Regions from separate parts of the Pseudoalteromonas sp. RWi3 genome, predicted to be linked through region 2. Evidence: predicted binding sites of a transcription regulator. Region 2 holds the regulator's gene; each other region holds the start of a gene.
The links. Region 2 encodes MetJ, which represses methionine synthesis genes. Its sites were predicted from a motif close to TAGACGTCTAGACGTCTA; they were not measured.
Positions count from the first base shown of each region.

Region 1 (5,360 bases), on a different contig from region 2:
AGTAATAGTGCCTGAGATCATCACTGGTAATGTACGTCCTGCTTGTTCAAATGCTTCTTCAACAGCGAATGAGGCTGCTTTGGCGTTTAGAGTATCAAAAATAGTTTCAATCAAAATTAAATCAGCGCCGCCTTCCATTAACGCAAGGGTAGATTCAACATACGCCGTGACTAATTTATCAAATGTCACGTTACGATAACCTGGGTCATTTACATCAGGCGAAATTGAGCACGTTTTTGACGTTGGCCCCAGCACCCCTGCCACATAACGTGGTTTTTCAGGATTTTTTGTGGTGAACTCGTCACAAATACTGCGCGCTAACTTGGCTGACTCCAGGTTTACTTCACGGCTGATGCTTGCCATGTCGTAATCTTCCATAGAAATGGTGGTCGAGTTAAAGGTGTTAGTTTCGATAATATCAGCACCGGCATTTAAAAAGCCACGATGAATATCAGCAATAATTTTAGGCTGAGTCAGGCTTAACAAGTCGTTATTGCCTTTAATTAATACATGCCAGTCTTTAAAGCGCTCACCACGGTAGTCTTGTTCTTCTAATTTGTGCTCTTGGATCATGGTGCCCATAGCGCCGTCGAGGATTAAAATTCGCTGTTTTAGCGCCTCGGTTAGTTCTGCATGTTTATTCACTGTATTACTCGGCATAGTTGTTAGTCCTTACTGCTTGGCTAACGAGATTAATATCATAAGGTGTGGTTTGATACACATAGTAATTTAACCAATTCGAAAATAACAAAAAGGCATGGCTTTGCCATGTTTTCGACGGCTCGTTATCTGGGTTGTTATCAGGAAAATAATTTTCAGGGATTGCGGCGTCAGGCCCTTTTGCTAGGTCGCGTTGGTATTCGCCCTTTAAGGTGTCGGCATCGTATTCTGGGTGGCCGGTAATATAGACCTGACTGCCCGATTTATTTTTAAGTAAGTATGCACCCACTTGCTCCGAACCTGCGAGCACAACTAAATCTTCGCAGGCATTTATCTTTTCAATATCTATATGGCCAAAACGAGAATGTGGCACTACAAAGGTATCATCAAAACCACGGGTAAGCGCGGCGTGTTCAAAGTAACAATGATGAGTAAATACACCACTGAGTTTATTAGGCTTTAATTCGCGTTTTAACCCGTAGTGATGAAATAAACCTGCATGCGCCGCCCAACACGAAAACAAAGTCGATGTAACATGTTGCTCAGCCCAATCGAGAATCACTTTAAGTTCATCCCAATAGGCAACGTCGTCGTATTCTAAATGCGCCAGCGGTGCGCCAGTTACTAGCATGGCATCGTAGTTGTTGTCTTTTACTTCTGAAAAATAACGGTAAAAGGTGTCTAAATGTTGCTCAGAGTTACTGCTACTACGGTGAGTGTCTAAGCGTAAAAGCTCAACATTCACTTGCAAAGGGGAATTTGCCAGTAAGCGAATAAACTGAACTTCAGTTTCTACTTTATTCGGCATTAAGTTTAAGATAGCCAGTCGCATCGGGCGAATTTCTTGCGTTTTCGCACGGGTTTTTGGCATTACAAAGACGTTTTCTTGACGTAGCTTTGCAATGGCAGGCAATTCATCCTTTACTGTAATAGGCATTCATTCACTCCACGCATCATTTTAACCAATGGTTAATTATGAACGGTTAGCGATAAATTTCAACCTCTAGATGTATAGATGTCTAAATGAATTTTATTTAAGTCGGTTTTACCCTAAGTCATAGGTCACGTTAAACCACTATTAAGGTATACCGTGACCTCCATGAACTAAGCTACACTTCTAGCTGCTTATTGGCTTTTACCCACTAAAATTAAGTTTTGCTGGGGCGGTATTAAGTAGTCAGCACCGTTTGCAGTGATGACTGCCATTTCCTCAACGGAGATGGTTTTAAAAGTATCGCTACTTAAACGCCAGCTGAAAAAACCATCAAAAGCAAACACCATTCCCTCTTTAAGCTTACGCTGAGATGCGGGCCTTACTTGTGCACTTCGAGATCCCCCCAAGTTAGGGCCCGTGTCATGTGCAACATATCCTACAGGATGACCTGTACTCCAAGGCACTGGTTCTGAATTGTATTTATTCATTAATACGGTTTGCGCATCATCGACCTCAATTCCCTTTACACCTGGTTTCATTGCGTTAAAAGCAGCAAAACCACTGTCTCGTGCGTTCACCCAGTATTGTTGAATATTGGCGGGCGCAGCCGTTTCGCCTTCCCTAAGTACGTATGCAAAGCGTTGGATATCGCTTACCCATTTATTATGAAGCTTTACACCAAAGTCAATTTGTATGACATCACCAGGCATAATCACTTTATCGGTAGAATGAGAGTGGCCTCGGTCAGGGCCTGAATTTACATTCGGGTTTTGGTCTGCAGCCCAAGCATCCGTGACCCCATGAGCTTTCATTTTCATTTTTAAAAATTTAGCCACTTCTGCATCGGTCGTTTTACCAGGAACAATAATGCTATATGCTTCTAGTTGCCACTTTGCTGAAAGCATCGCAGCTTCTTTCATTATTTCAACTTCAGCCGGTAACTTGATTGATAGCCATTGATAAACCACCTCTTCAGATGATATTAACTTCTCAGCCTGCTCAGCACTTAATAAACTAGTCAGTTGCTTATATTGCGAGTGCGATAGCCCATCGGCCTGTGCATTAAGATCGGATACATTTATTGCAATTCGACGAAACGATTGCGTGTTTATAAACTCAGCGGCGTATTTTAATGCGGACACACTGCGAGGTACCGATATAACCTTTTCGTGTATATCAAGCTCATCAAGTGCCTTTGCTTCGCTTGAAGGAGAGTAAGCAACGGAATGAAACTTTCCTTTTTCAACATAGAATAAATAAGCCGCTGGTGAACCTGCGTTTTCACAACCTATATGATCCGCCAGTGGATCATTGTTGTTTTCTCGACATACGACGAGCCAAGCATCTACATCAGCTGCTTTTAAGGCATTTGGAAGCAGTTGATTTATACGTTGTTTTCTTATTTCAGGCCAAGGTGAATCAACTGCCTGCGCATTAGGGGTTATTACGCTCAATATAAATAAAGCGACCGTTACGATTAGTGTGTGTATTGTCATATTTTTTCTTATTTTGTTGTGGTTTAAATACGTTAGCACACGCAGATAAAACTATACATTTAACAAGATAAAACGATAAACATATATTCAACGCCCCATTCGTTGACTGTTTCACCCCTCAACAACTACAATACAACATTGAAATTTTTATTATTATTTGAAGGCTTTCCTCCATGGTTTTACCTGATAAGTTTATTTTCTCGATGAGTCGAGTATCTAAGGTTGTGCCACCAAAGCGCACTATCTTAAAAGATATCTCATTGCATTTTTTCCCTGGCGCAAAAATTGGTGTACTTGGCTTAAACGGCTCAGGTAAATCAAGCTTGCTGCGCATTATGGCTGGTGTTGATCAAGAGTTTGAAGGTGAAGCACACCCTCAGCCTGGTATTAAAATCGGTTACTTACCGCAAGAGCCGGTACTCGATGAAAGCAAAACCGTGCGCGAAACCGTTGAAGAAGCGGTCAGTGAAGTTAAAAACGCATTAAGTCGTCTTGATGAAGTGTACAACGAATACGCGATGGAAGATGCTGACTTTGACGCGCTAGCCAAAGAGCAAGGCCAACTAGAAGCCATCATTCAAGCCCATGACGGCCACAACATTGATAACGTATTAGAACGTGCTGCTGATGCACTTCGCCTGCCTCCTTGGGATGCTAAAGTTGAAGTGTTATCAGGTGGTGAGCGTCGTCGTATCGCGATTTGTCGTTTATTACTTGAAAAGCCAGACATGCTTATTCTCGATGAGCCAACTAACCACTTAGATGCTGAATCAGTTGCCTGGCTTGAGCGATTCTTACATGATTACGAAGGCACCGTTGTGGCGGTAACGCATGACCGTTACTTCCTAGATAACGTAGCAGGTTGGATTTTAGAGCTAGACCGTGGTGAAGGTATTCCGTGGGAAGGTAACTACTCTTCTTGGCTTGAACAAAAAGATGCGCGCCTGCAGCAAGAGCAAAAATCTGAAAAAGCCCGCCAAAAATCAATTGCTCAAGAGCTTGAGTGGGTACGTTCAAACCCGAAAGGTCGTCAAGCTAAGTCTAAAGCGCGTATGGCGCAGTTTAGCGAGTTACAACACTCTGACTACCAAAAGCGTAACGAAACCAACGAGCTATTCATTCCACCTGGCCCGCGTTTAGGCGACCAAGTAATTGAAGTTAAAAACTTGAAGAAGAGCTTTGGCGATCGCGTATTAATCGATGACTTAAACTTCACCATGCCAAAAGGTGCCATTGTTGGCATTATCGGTGCCAATGGTGCGGGTAAATCAACCCTGTTTAAAATGCTAAGCGGTGAAGAAAAGCCAGATAGCGGCGATATCACCATTGGTGAAACAGTTGAGCTTGCAACCGTTGATCAGTTCCGTGGCAACATGGACGACAGCAATACGGTTTTCCAAGAAATCGCTGATGGCCAAGATGTGCTTAAAATTGGCAACTTTGAATTCCCAAGCCGTGCTTACGTAGGCCGCTTTAACTTTAAAGGTAATGACCAACAAAAGTTTGTTAAGGACCTATCAGGTGGTGAGCGTAACCGTTTACACCTAGCCAAGCTATTAAAAGCAGGCGGCAATGTCATCTTACTGGATGAGCCAACCAATGACTTGGACGTTGAAACATTACGTGCGCTTGAAAATGCAATTTTAGAGTTCCCGGGTAATGTTATGTGTATCTCGCATGACCGTTGGTTCTTAGACCGTATTGCAACGCATATTCTTGATTACCGTGATGAAGGTCAAATTAACTTCTTTGATGGTAACTACACAGAGTATGAAGAGTGGCTTAAAAAGACACTAGGTGCAGCAGCAGCGCAACCTAAACGTATTAAGTATAAAAAGATTGGCTAGGTTATAGGTTCTAGGTTCTAGGTTCTAGGTTCTAGGTTCTAAACATATTTTAAGCCCTGCATTTATGCGGGGTTTTTTATTTTAAATGAACAAATCGCACTCTCAATTAGTAGATTATTGGCTATAATATGAACTCCCACATTAATTAATGGGTCATAATAGTTATGAATAATCGTCGCAAATATACTCGCGTGTTGTTTTCTACCCCCGCAACACTATTATTAAACGAGCAAAGTTATAACTGTGAACTGCTTGATGTATCGCTAAATGGTGTATTGATCAGCCATCCCAGTGGCTTAAAGGCAGATAAACATCAGTCGGCAGAACTTAACTTTACCCTACCTGATAGCCAGGTAAGCATTGCCATGGCTGTTGAGATTAGCCATATTGAACCTCTTCATATCGGGTTGCATTGTACGCATA
Region 1 is NZ_JBHNYL010000030.1:6,726-12,085, reverse strand. Features, by position in the region: gene ACFI4Z_RS18810 (homocysteine S-methyltransferase family protein) at 1-660, opposite strand, end outside; gene metA (homoserine O-acetyltransferase MetA) at 650-1,597, opposite strand; gene ACFI4Z_RS18800 (M24 family metallopeptidase) at 1,786-3,090, opposite strand; gene ettA (energy-dependent translational throttle protein EttA) at 3,264-4,937, shown strand; gene ACFI4Z_RS18790 (PilZ domain-containing protein) at 5,102-5,360, shown strand, end outside.
Region 1: the regulator MetJ is predicted to act here: its motif matches at 1,665-1,682, upstream of metA (homoserine O-acetyltransferase MetA).

Region 2 (5,360 bases):
ACGCTGCATATCACGGCCAGATAAGTCTTCACGCGGATCAGGCTCTGTAAAACCCATTTGTTGCGCCTGCAATACTAAATCTGAAAACGGCACGCTGCCATCATAGCTACTGCATAGCCACGATAGCGTACCAGAGAACACCCCTTCAATGCGCGTAATTTTGTCGCCGCTATTTTGTAAATCTGCTAAAGCAAAGTTAACCGGTAAACCTGCGCCAACAGAGGTGTTATAGCGCCATAATAAATTACGTTCAGCTAGATTTTGGCGCAATGCTTGATACCAATCATTATCAGCTGTGCCTGCGTATTTATTAGCACTGATCAAATTACAGTCTAAATTAACAAAATCAGGATAAAGTAAACTAAATGATTCACTGGCAGTAATATCAATCACCACTTTGTGTTCGTAATCAAGTTCACTTATATGCGTTAATAAATCAGCTTGCTGATAATCAGCAGCTTCGTTATCCCATTGTGTTTGCCATTGCTCTAAGCTAATGCCACTTGGGCTAAATAGCATTTGTTGAGAACGTAATAAACCCACCAACTTCACGCTAAAATGCTGCTCTAATCGATTTAGCTGTTGTGATAGCTGCTCGATAAACACTTCGCCAACATTCCCTAAGCCAGCAATTATCACTGCAAGCTCTTGGCCTTTATTGATTAACTTATCGTGTAATAACGTTAATACGTCACTATCAATTGCCTGATCGGTTAATAGCAAAGCATAATCAGTATCTTGGTGACTAAAGCGTGGCGCTAGACTTTGCTCACTAAGCAAGGTGGAAGCCTGTAAAGATAAATGAGCTATATCGTTACTTGGCGCAACAATAGCGCAACCATGTAAGTTTGACTCAATAATATTAGCACGCCCTTGTAATTGGCTTACAACTTGGTGCGTCGCATCACCTGGCACTAATAAATAAGTATCGCCCTGCTTAACAAAGTGATGCAGGCTGTGTTGAATCAACTGACTCAGTTGCCCAACTTCACCGGCATTGAGCTGGTCAACTCGCAGTAAATCAATATTCTCTAGCGTGGTAATAAAGCGCTTAGCTTTACTGTAACCTTCTTTCACTATTTCTGTGGCGCTGGCTTCAGTATCAAAACTACTGCGTACAACCAGCTTTATATCTGTATTTTTTAACGGTGATAATGTTTTGGCATGTAAAACTGGGTTGCCTAGGCGTGCTAATAAATTTGCTTGACCACGACACACTTTTGAATATTTAAGCGCTTTATTTACCTTACGGGGGTCTGTGCTAAATACGCCTTGGGTATCGGTCCAAATAGACACTTGCTGCGCATGGCAATAACTGCCTAATAGTGTAGCACTGTAATCACTGCCATTACGCCCTAGAGTAATGGTTTCACCTTGGCAGTCACTGGCAATAAAACCTGTAACCACATTAATATGCTGCTTGGTTATTAAATCGATACAGGCTTGTTGATTCTTTTGATGCAGTAACTGCCCATCGTTTAAGGTAAAGAGTTGACGCGCATCAATATCTTTTGCAGCTAAGCCTAATTGCTGTAAGTAACTTGCAAGTAATCTCGCAGACCATACTTCACCATGAGCAAGCAATGCTGATTCAGCCAAGGACTGCTGCTTTGCTTGTTCAGCCAATATTGCCAACTCTTGCTGTAATAAGCTAAGAGCCTGCTGTTTTACTTGCGCAGTTAGTAGCTGCTCAATCAAGGTTCGCTGGTGATTATCTAACAATAATAAAATATCGCTAACAGCTTGTAGATCGCCCTGCTGGTAACTTTGCCACAACTTAACCAAAGTATTCGTTGTTTTGCCTGCAGCAGAAACAACAACGCAATCACCCACTTCGCTATTAGCTAAAATTATATTTGCGACTGCTTGATAACGCTCTGGCGAACTTAAGCTCGAACCACCAAATTTATGTACTATATTAACCATTATTCTTACCACAATGCCGTATGTGCAGGCGTTAGTTTAAATGAGCTTGATTGTTCATCTTGCTGAACTGATTGTCCTACTTTTTGAGTCGCTGTGTTCACATTGCCCTGACCCGGCTTTACTTTATTAAATACGCGCTCTAGATCAGCAACTAAATCTTTAACATCTTCAATACCGACTGAAATACGAATTAGTGTATCGCCGACACCCGCCTCTAAACGTGCTGTAGCATCCATACCTGCATGAGTCATGGTAGCAGGGTGGCAAATTAAACTTTCAACGCCACCTAACGACTCCGCTAAGCTAAATTCTTCTAGGCTTGTTAAAAAGGCTGCGGCGTCATTTAAATCGCCTTTAATATCAAAACTTACCATGCCACCAAAACCGCGTTGTTGCTGTTTTGCTAATTCGTGTTGCGGGTGCGATTCAAGGCCAGGATAATAAACTTGGCTTACATAAGGTGAATCTTCTAAATACTGCGCTATAACAAATGCATTTTCTTGATGCTGACGCAAACGTACATTTAACGTACGCAAGCCTCGCAACGTTAAGTAACTATCAAACGGCGCGCCGGTAATACCAATATTATTAGCCCACCATGCCAGTTCATCGCCTAGCTCTTGATTAGCTGCAATTACAGCACCGCCCACAACATCTGAGTGACCATTGATATATTTAGTGGTCGAATGCACAACAATATCTACACCAAATTCAATCGGATTTTGTAAAGCCGGCGATAAAAAGGTGTTATCAGCGCCAACAAGCGCACCGCACTGTTTAGCAATCGCAGTAATCGCTTTAATATCCGTTAGCCGTAAAATTGGATTACTCGGTGTTTCAATCCAAATTAATTTAGGTTTAATTTCAAGGATCTTCTGGTGGTTCTCAGCTTTGGTTAAATCTAACACCACCAATTTTAATAAACCACGCTTCTCAAGCGAAGTAAATAAACGGTAGCTGCCGCCATAACAGTCATGAGGAATGACTAAAGTATCATCACTATTAAGTAACTGAGTCGCTAAATGCACTGCCGACATACCTGTGGCTGTAATAATCCCCTTAGCGCCACCTTCAAGCTCAGCCAGAGTTTCCGCTAAAATATCACGGTTTGGGTTGCCGCTGCGGCCATAATCGTATTGACGTTTTGTATCAAAATCAGCAAATGAATAGGTCGTTGATAGATGTAGAGGAGGCACAACTGCACCATGATGTTTATCAGCGTCGATGCCTTTTCGTACCGCGATAGTTGCTTTGTTTTTTTGACTCATAACGTCACCTACAATTAAATGGATGTTTAGACGTCTAAAAGGTTAGATGATCAACTCACATAAGTCAAAGAATTTATGGTACAGACCTTACATTTATAGAAGTAAAGAAACTTAGCGAGCTAGATGGCTAAATAACAAGTGTTTGACTATCTTTTTTAAAACGATAGAATTTCCCGCATCTTTGCAAAGCAACTCGGCGATGCAAACAATTAATAACCTGAGGCAACGATACTTCTTATGGCTAAATGGAATGGTGAATATATTCACCCATATGCAGAACACGGTAAAAAATCAGAACAAGTGAAAAAGATCACCGTATCTATTCCACTCAACGTGCTTAAAGTTTTAACGGATGAGCGCACGCGTCGTCAAATTAATAATTTAAGACACGCAACCAACAGTGAATTGCTTTGTGAAGCATTTTTACATGCGTTTACTGGCCAGCCGTTACCTAATGACGACGACTTACGTAAAGACAATCCAGAGAAAGTACCTGAAGAAGTGAAGAAAATCATGCTTGAGATGGGGCTTGAAGTACCTATTCTTAACGAAGATTAAGCTACATTCCTGCCTTCAGGAATTGGATACAAAAAAACCTCAGTAGCGTAAGTTACTGAGGTTTTTTATTGTCAGATCGTTTCAACCTAAGCCATATAGTTTTCAGGCATATCGATTTGCGCAACACCTGAATCAATCGCCGCTTGCGCTACTGCTTTAGCAATACGCGGTAATAAACGCGGATCCATTGGTTTTGGAATAATATACTCAGGGCCAAATTCTAATTTATCAACACCTGCAGCAGTTAGTACTTCAGCAGGAACAGGCTCTTTTGCAATACTGCGAATAGCATCTACCGCTGCAATTTTCATTTCATCATTGATTTGGCTTGCACGAACATCAAGCGCACCGCGGAAAATAAATGGGAAACATAAAACATTATTAACTTGGTTCGGGTAATCAGAACGACCTGTCGCCATAATAAGATCGCTACGAGCACCGTGAGCTAGTGCCGGATTAATTTCAGGATCTGGGTTAGAGCAAGCAAAAATCACTGGCTTATCAGCCATTAGCTTTAAATCTTCAGGCGCTAATAAGTTTGGCCCTGACACACCTACAAATACATCAGCATCAGCAATAACGTCTTGTAAAGTACGCTTATCAGTGTTGTTCGCGAACAATTGTTTATATTCATTAAGATCATCACGACGCGTGTGAATTACGCCTTTACGGTCAAGCATATAAATGTGCTCACGAAGCGCGCCACATTTAATTAATAGCTCCATACATGCTACTGCAGCTGCGCCTGCGCCTAAACAAACAATGATCGCATCTTCAATGTTTTTTCCTTGAACTTCTAAAGCATTGATCATACCTGCGGCCGTAACAATCGCAGTACCGTGCTGGTCGTCATGAAATACTGGGATGCTACAGCGCTCAATCAGTGCTTTTTCAATCTCAAAACACTCAGGTGCTTTAATATCTTCAAGATTAATGCCACCAAACGTATCAGCAATATTAGCCACGGTATTAATAAAATCTTCAGTCGTGCGATGCTTTACTTCAATATCAATTGAATCCAAGCCAGCAAAGCGTTTAAATAACAACGCTTTTCCTTCCATAACCGGTTTTGAAGCCAAAGGGCCTAAATTGCCTAGGCCTAATATTGCTGTGCCATTTGTGATAACAGCAACCATGTTGCCTTTACCTGTATACTTATAAGCATTAGCGGGATCCGCTGCAATTTCACGAACAGGTTCAGCAACACCAGGGCTGTATGCTAAAGCGAGATCTTTAGCGGTTTCAGCTGGCTTAGTAAGTTCAATGCTGATTTTTCCTGGAACGGGGTGGGCATGGTAATGTAGTGCTTGTTCACGAAAGTCTGACATAACGCGATTTTATCCTGCAAGTAAGTTAAATTAAGTGTGAGAGAGCAGTTCTATATCTTTAATTGAGAACAATACCGATATTATAATTAAATTCAAGCAATATCAGGTCTATCCTGTTATATGCTATATCAGTTAATTTTATGCGTTTTGTCAGCATTTTTAGCAAATAATTCTAAAAACCCATCTTTAAAACATCAGTAAAGCATCAAAAAACCCAGCTTAAATTGAATAAATATCCAATATTCGTCAACTAGGTTGTAATAATGCGCTTATTACGAAC
Region 2 is NZ_JBHNYL010000011.1:102,496-107,855, forward strand. Features, by position in the region: gene metL (bifunctional aspartate kinase/homoserine dehydrogenase II) at 1-1,926, opposite strand, end outside; gene metB (cystathionine gamma-synthase) at 1,932-3,194, opposite strand; gene metJ (met regulon transcriptional regulator MetJ) at 3,432-3,752, shown strand; gene ACFI4Z_RS14265 (malic enzyme-like NAD(P)-binding protein) at 3,839-5,080, opposite strand.

Region 3 (5,360 bases), on a different contig from region 2:
TTTCGCAGTGGTCTGAATTAGGGTCATTTTTTGGAGGAGTCTACACCCCTATTTTAAGTATATTAACGCTCAGTGTAATTTTTATGCAGACTATTCTTATGTCAAAGCAGACAAAAATACAAAACAAACAGTTAAACCTCCAAAACCATCAAAATGAGATTCAATTAGATTTAATTGAGAGAGCGGAAATAGCAAAACTATCCAAAAATATTGACTACTATACCGAATTAGTTACTCAGTCTTTGAATTTTACTATTCAAACAGATAAACCTGGCCAATCAATAACTTTAAAAAATGCGTTTGAAGATGCAATAAATATTTACAAAACAGATAAAGCTAAATTTAATAGAAACCAAACAATGTACAAACAATGTTTATCTAAACTCTGGCTCAACTGGGCATTAGTAGTAGGCAACATAAGATATATTGAAACAGAAACTCGTTTCGAGAATTATGCAGAAAAATGCATGCAAATTGAATGCTTAAAAGTAATGTCAAAGTTGGGACTACAACTCTGTAAAGATTTAGACTTATTATTAATCGCTACCGATCACTCTTTGTCAAATTGTCCTCCACTGTTTCTTGATTATGACAAACCATAATTTAACATATACCTTAAAATAACTTTACGCTTGCAACTCACCGCTACCTAACATGCACCTTTAAGCCTTATATCTAACGGCTTAAAACTCAAATTCACTTTTCTCGAGAAACAAGTTTCACGCCAACAAGGTATTACAGAGAATCTAGAACACAACATCAAAAAAATCGGGGCTAAAGCACCCTCCTACGATTTTTCCTTGGCACTGTCCTCAAATTAAAAACTGACGGCTTACAGCTCTGTATAAAAAAAGCCCGCGCTGCGTTTAGCACAGTGCGGGCTTTTAAATTTTAATCGTTAAATATTAAAACAATGCGTTAGCTTTGTTTACGATGTTTTCTACCGTGAAACCAAAGTGTTCAAACAGCTCGTTAGCTGGCGCTGACTCACCAAAGGTCGTCATACCTACGACTGCGCCATTTAGGCCTACATATTTGTACCAGTAGTCTGCGATACCAGCTTCTACTGCTACGCGGCGTGAAACCGCAGCGGGTAATACACTTTCTTTGTAGGCTGCGTCTTGTGCATCAAAAACATCTGTTGAAGGCATTGATACAACGCGTACCTTTTTGCCTTGCTTACGTAATTCAGCCGCTGAGTCTTGTGCTAATTGCACCTCAGAGCCGGTTGCGATTAAGATAAGCTCAGGCTCACCATCACAGCTAAGTACGTAACCGCCTTTTTTCACATCGCTTAATTGCTGTGCTGAACGAGTTTGTTGAGCAAGCCCTTGGCGAGTAAAGATCAATGACGTTGGACCGTCTTTACGCTCAATGGCTTGTTGCCATGCAATTGCAGACTCAACTTGGTCACACGGACGCCAGTTAACTAGGTTAGGCGTTAAACGCATGCTCGCAATTTGCTCTACTGGTTGGTGAGTTGGGCCATCTTCACCTAATCCAATTGAATCATGGGTATAAACAAAAATGCTTGGCACTTTCATTAATGCAGCCATACGAACAGCGTTACGTGCGTATTCCATAAACATTAAGAAAGTCGCACCGTAAGGGATAAAACCTTTATGCAGCGCAATACCATTCATAATTGCTGACATACCAAACTCACGCACACCGTAGTAGATGTAGTTACCGCTTGCGTCATTGGCTTCAAGGCCTTTAGAACCTTTCCAAATTGTTAGGTTTGAACCTGCTAAATCAGCAGAGCCGCCCATAAATTCTGGCAATAAAGGACCAAATGCATTCAGTGCATCTTGTGATGCTTTACGTGATGCAGGATTTGCTGGATTTGCATCAAGTTGCTCAATGTACGCTTGTGATTTCTCGCTCCAATCAGCTGGCAACTCGCCGCTTGTACGACGTTTAAACTCTGCTGCTAGCTCAGGATGTGCCGCTGCATAGGCTGCAAACTTTTCATCCCAGCTTGCTTCAAGTTGCTTACCTTTTTCTTTGCCATCCCACTGAGCGTAAATGTCAGCTGGAATGTCAAATGCGTCGCCAGTCCAACCAAGGAACTCGCGTGCTGCTTTAATTTCGTCCTCACCTAATGGTGCACCGTGACAATCGTGGCTACCTGATTTATTGGGTGAACCGTAACCAATCACCGTTTTACAACAAATTAGTGTTGGCTTGTCTGTGATGCTGCGTGCTTCTTCGATTGCTGTGCGAATAGCGTCTGAATCATGGCCATCAACACCGCTGATTACATGCCAGCCGTACGCTTTAAAGCGCGCTGGGGTATCATCGCTGAACCAGCCTTCGACTTCACCATCGATTGAAATACCGTTGTCATCCCAAAATGCCACTAACTTGCCAAGGCCTAAAGTACCAGCAAGCGAACATGCTTCGTGAGAAATACCTTCCATAAGGCAGCCATCGCCCAAGAACGTATACGTGAAGTGATCAACAATGTCGTGGCCTTCACGGTTAAACTGAGCCGCTAATGCTTTTTCAGCAATCGCCATACCGACTGCATTTGTGATCCCTTGACCAAGTGGGCCCGTAGTGGTTTCGATACCTGGTGCATAACCATATTCTGGATGACCCGGTGTTTTTGAATGCATTTGACGGAAGTTTTTAATTTCCTCAATTGGTAAGTCATAACCACTTAAATGCAGTAGAGAATAAATAAGCATTGAACCGTGGCCGTTTGAGAGTATAAATCGATCTCTGTCTACCCACTCTGGATTAGTTGGATTATGATTTAGATAATCGCGCCATAGTACTTCTGCGATATCTGCCATGCCCATAGGGGCTCCAGGGTGGCCTGATTTGGCCTGTTGTACTGCGTCCATTGATAAGACGCGAATAGCATTTGCAAGTTCTTTGCGAGACGGCATGAATTCTCCTACCTTTACTGTATTTGCGCTGGTTGATTGTGTGTTTTACTAGAAACACCCATTCTTACTTATTCTAGGGGCAGTGTGCAATTAAAACCCCTAATAAATTAGACTAAAATGGAGGTTTATTAAGAACTAAAAGTTATTAGTAATTTTATTTAGACGTCTAGGCGTAAAATTACTATGAAAATATATTTGTTTTAGATAAAATACGTCCCTTAATTTTTTAGCGCTCTTACCGACGTTTGTGAAGCGCAATATTTGTGAGCAGAAATACAATGGCAAAACATTTATTTACTTCTGAATCAGTTTCTGAAGGTCATCCGGATAAAATCGCGGATCAAATCTCTGACGCGGTACTAGATGCCATCTTAGAGCAAGATTCTCATGCCCGTGTTGCGTGTGAAACTTATGTAAAAACAGGTATGGTCATGGTCGGTGGTGAAATCACCACTAGCGCATGGGTTGATATCGAAGAAATCACACGTAAAACAGTGCGTGAAATTGGCTATACTCATTCAGATATGGGTTTTGATGCCGATTCGTGTGCTATTTTAAATACAATCGGTAAGCAGTCACCTGATATCAACCAAGGTGTTGACCGTACAAGCCCTGAAGAACAAGGCGCTGGCGACCAAGGTTTAATGTTTGGTTACGCATGTAACGAAACTGAAGTGCTAATGCCTGCACCAATCACGTATTCTCACCGTTTAGTTCAACGCCAAGCGCAAGTACGTAAAAGTGGCGAGCTTAACTGGTTACGTCCTGATGCAAAATCACAAGTAACGTTTGCATACGAAAATGGTAAGCCTGTTGGCATCGATGCGGTTGTTCTTTCTACTCAGCACAGTGAAGAAATTTCACAAAATGACTTAGTAGAAGCGGTGATGGAAACTATTATCAAGCCAGTACTTCCTGCTGAGCTAATTACTAGCGCAACGAAGTTCTTTATCAACCCAACTGGCCGTTTTGTTATCGGTGGCCCAATGGGTGACTGTGGTTTAACAGGTCGTAAAATTATTGTTGATACCTACGGTGGTATGGCACGTCACGGTGGTGGTGCTTTCTCTGGTAAAGATCCATCAAAAGTTGACCGTTCAGCTGCGTACGCTGCACGTTATGTTGCTAAAAACGTGGTTGCCGCTGGTCTTGCTGACAAGTGTGAGCTACAGGTTTCTTACGCTATCGGTGTTGCAGAGCCTACGTCAATCAGTGTTGAAACGTTTGGCACTAGCAAATTAGAAGAAAGTCGTTTAATCGAACTTATTCGTGAACACTTTGACTTACGCCCTTACGGCTTAATTCAAATGCTAGATCTTGAGCGCCCAATTTATCTACCAACAGCGGCTTACGGCCACTTTGGTCGTGATGAATTCCCATGGGAACGCACAGATAAAGCAGACGCACTTCGCGCAGCAGCTGGTCTTTAATTCCAGCCTTTGTGTGAATGTAGAAAAAGCGCCAATTGGCGCTTTTTTTATGCCTAGAAATTATGTTCTACGTTTTTGTCGCGAGGTAAACTCGCTGCTATCAGGCATGCGCTACTCCACGCAATTAAATTTAAAAGTAATTTATTCACAAAGAGATTAAGAGACGCTGCGCTGAAGAGAAGTAATTATAAAATAATAGCTAAAAGTGACTAGGTACTAAGATCTATTCGAAGCCCGCCTTACGAAGCCCGTGACGTTTGACCTAACTTTCTAACCTATAATGTAAGTATTTTTTCATATCCAGCAACACCCCACACTATAAACAAGACTATTAAAGCTAAGGTTACTGCTGCTGATGCTATGTCCTTAGCGCGCCCTGATAGCACATGATATTCAACCCCCACTCTGTCCGTTAATGCTTCAATAGCCGAGTTAAGCAATTCAACAATCAATAAAAATAAAAAGCTAACAATGAGTATCACCCAATGTTGTAAAGACTGCGCTAACCAGAACGATAAAGGCAACAAAATTACACCTAATGCCAACTCTGCTCTGAAGGCCGACTCTTCTTTAAAAGCCGCTTTAAACCCTTTTATAGAGCACTGAGTGGCTTTTATAATACGGCCTATACCAATGCCGTTAGGTTTATTAACTAAATTTATTTCAGGTTTATTCATTTTATTATCTTTTAAAAGCGGCTTTAACTTTGTGGTGTATTACTAGCAAGGTTTCAATCCATACCACGAATAAGCAAGTGCCATGCAGTGGCCATATAACGATTATAAGCTTGTTCTGTATCAGCATCAATATATTCAAACCCTGATGGACTGAATGACATTAACTGAGTTTTATCGTGTTCATTAACCTTATAATACTCGTAAATCGCCTTTAAATCTCCCTTCCAGAGTTTTTCATTGCGACGAATAGTTTGAAAACCAAAAACGGTGCGCTGTTCCTGAGCACTTAACAATGATTGGCCCATACTATAAAACGCTGTATTTTTTGGCGCGATTAAATTAAGTAAGGTCGGCGC
Region 3 is NZ_JBHNYL010000003.1:85,711-91,070, reverse strand. Features, by position in the region: gene ACFI4Z_RS06205 (hypothetical protein) at 1-602, shown strand, start outside; gene tkt (transketolase) at 906-2,897, opposite strand; gene metK (methionine adenosyltransferase) at 3,176-4,327, shown strand; gene ACFI4Z_RS06190 (diacylglycerol kinase) at 4,603-5,004, opposite strand; gene ACFI4Z_RS06185 (LTA synthase family protein) at 5,058-5,360, opposite strand, start outside.
Region 3: the regulator MetJ is predicted to act here: its motif matches at 3,057-3,074, upstream of metK (methionine adenosyltransferase).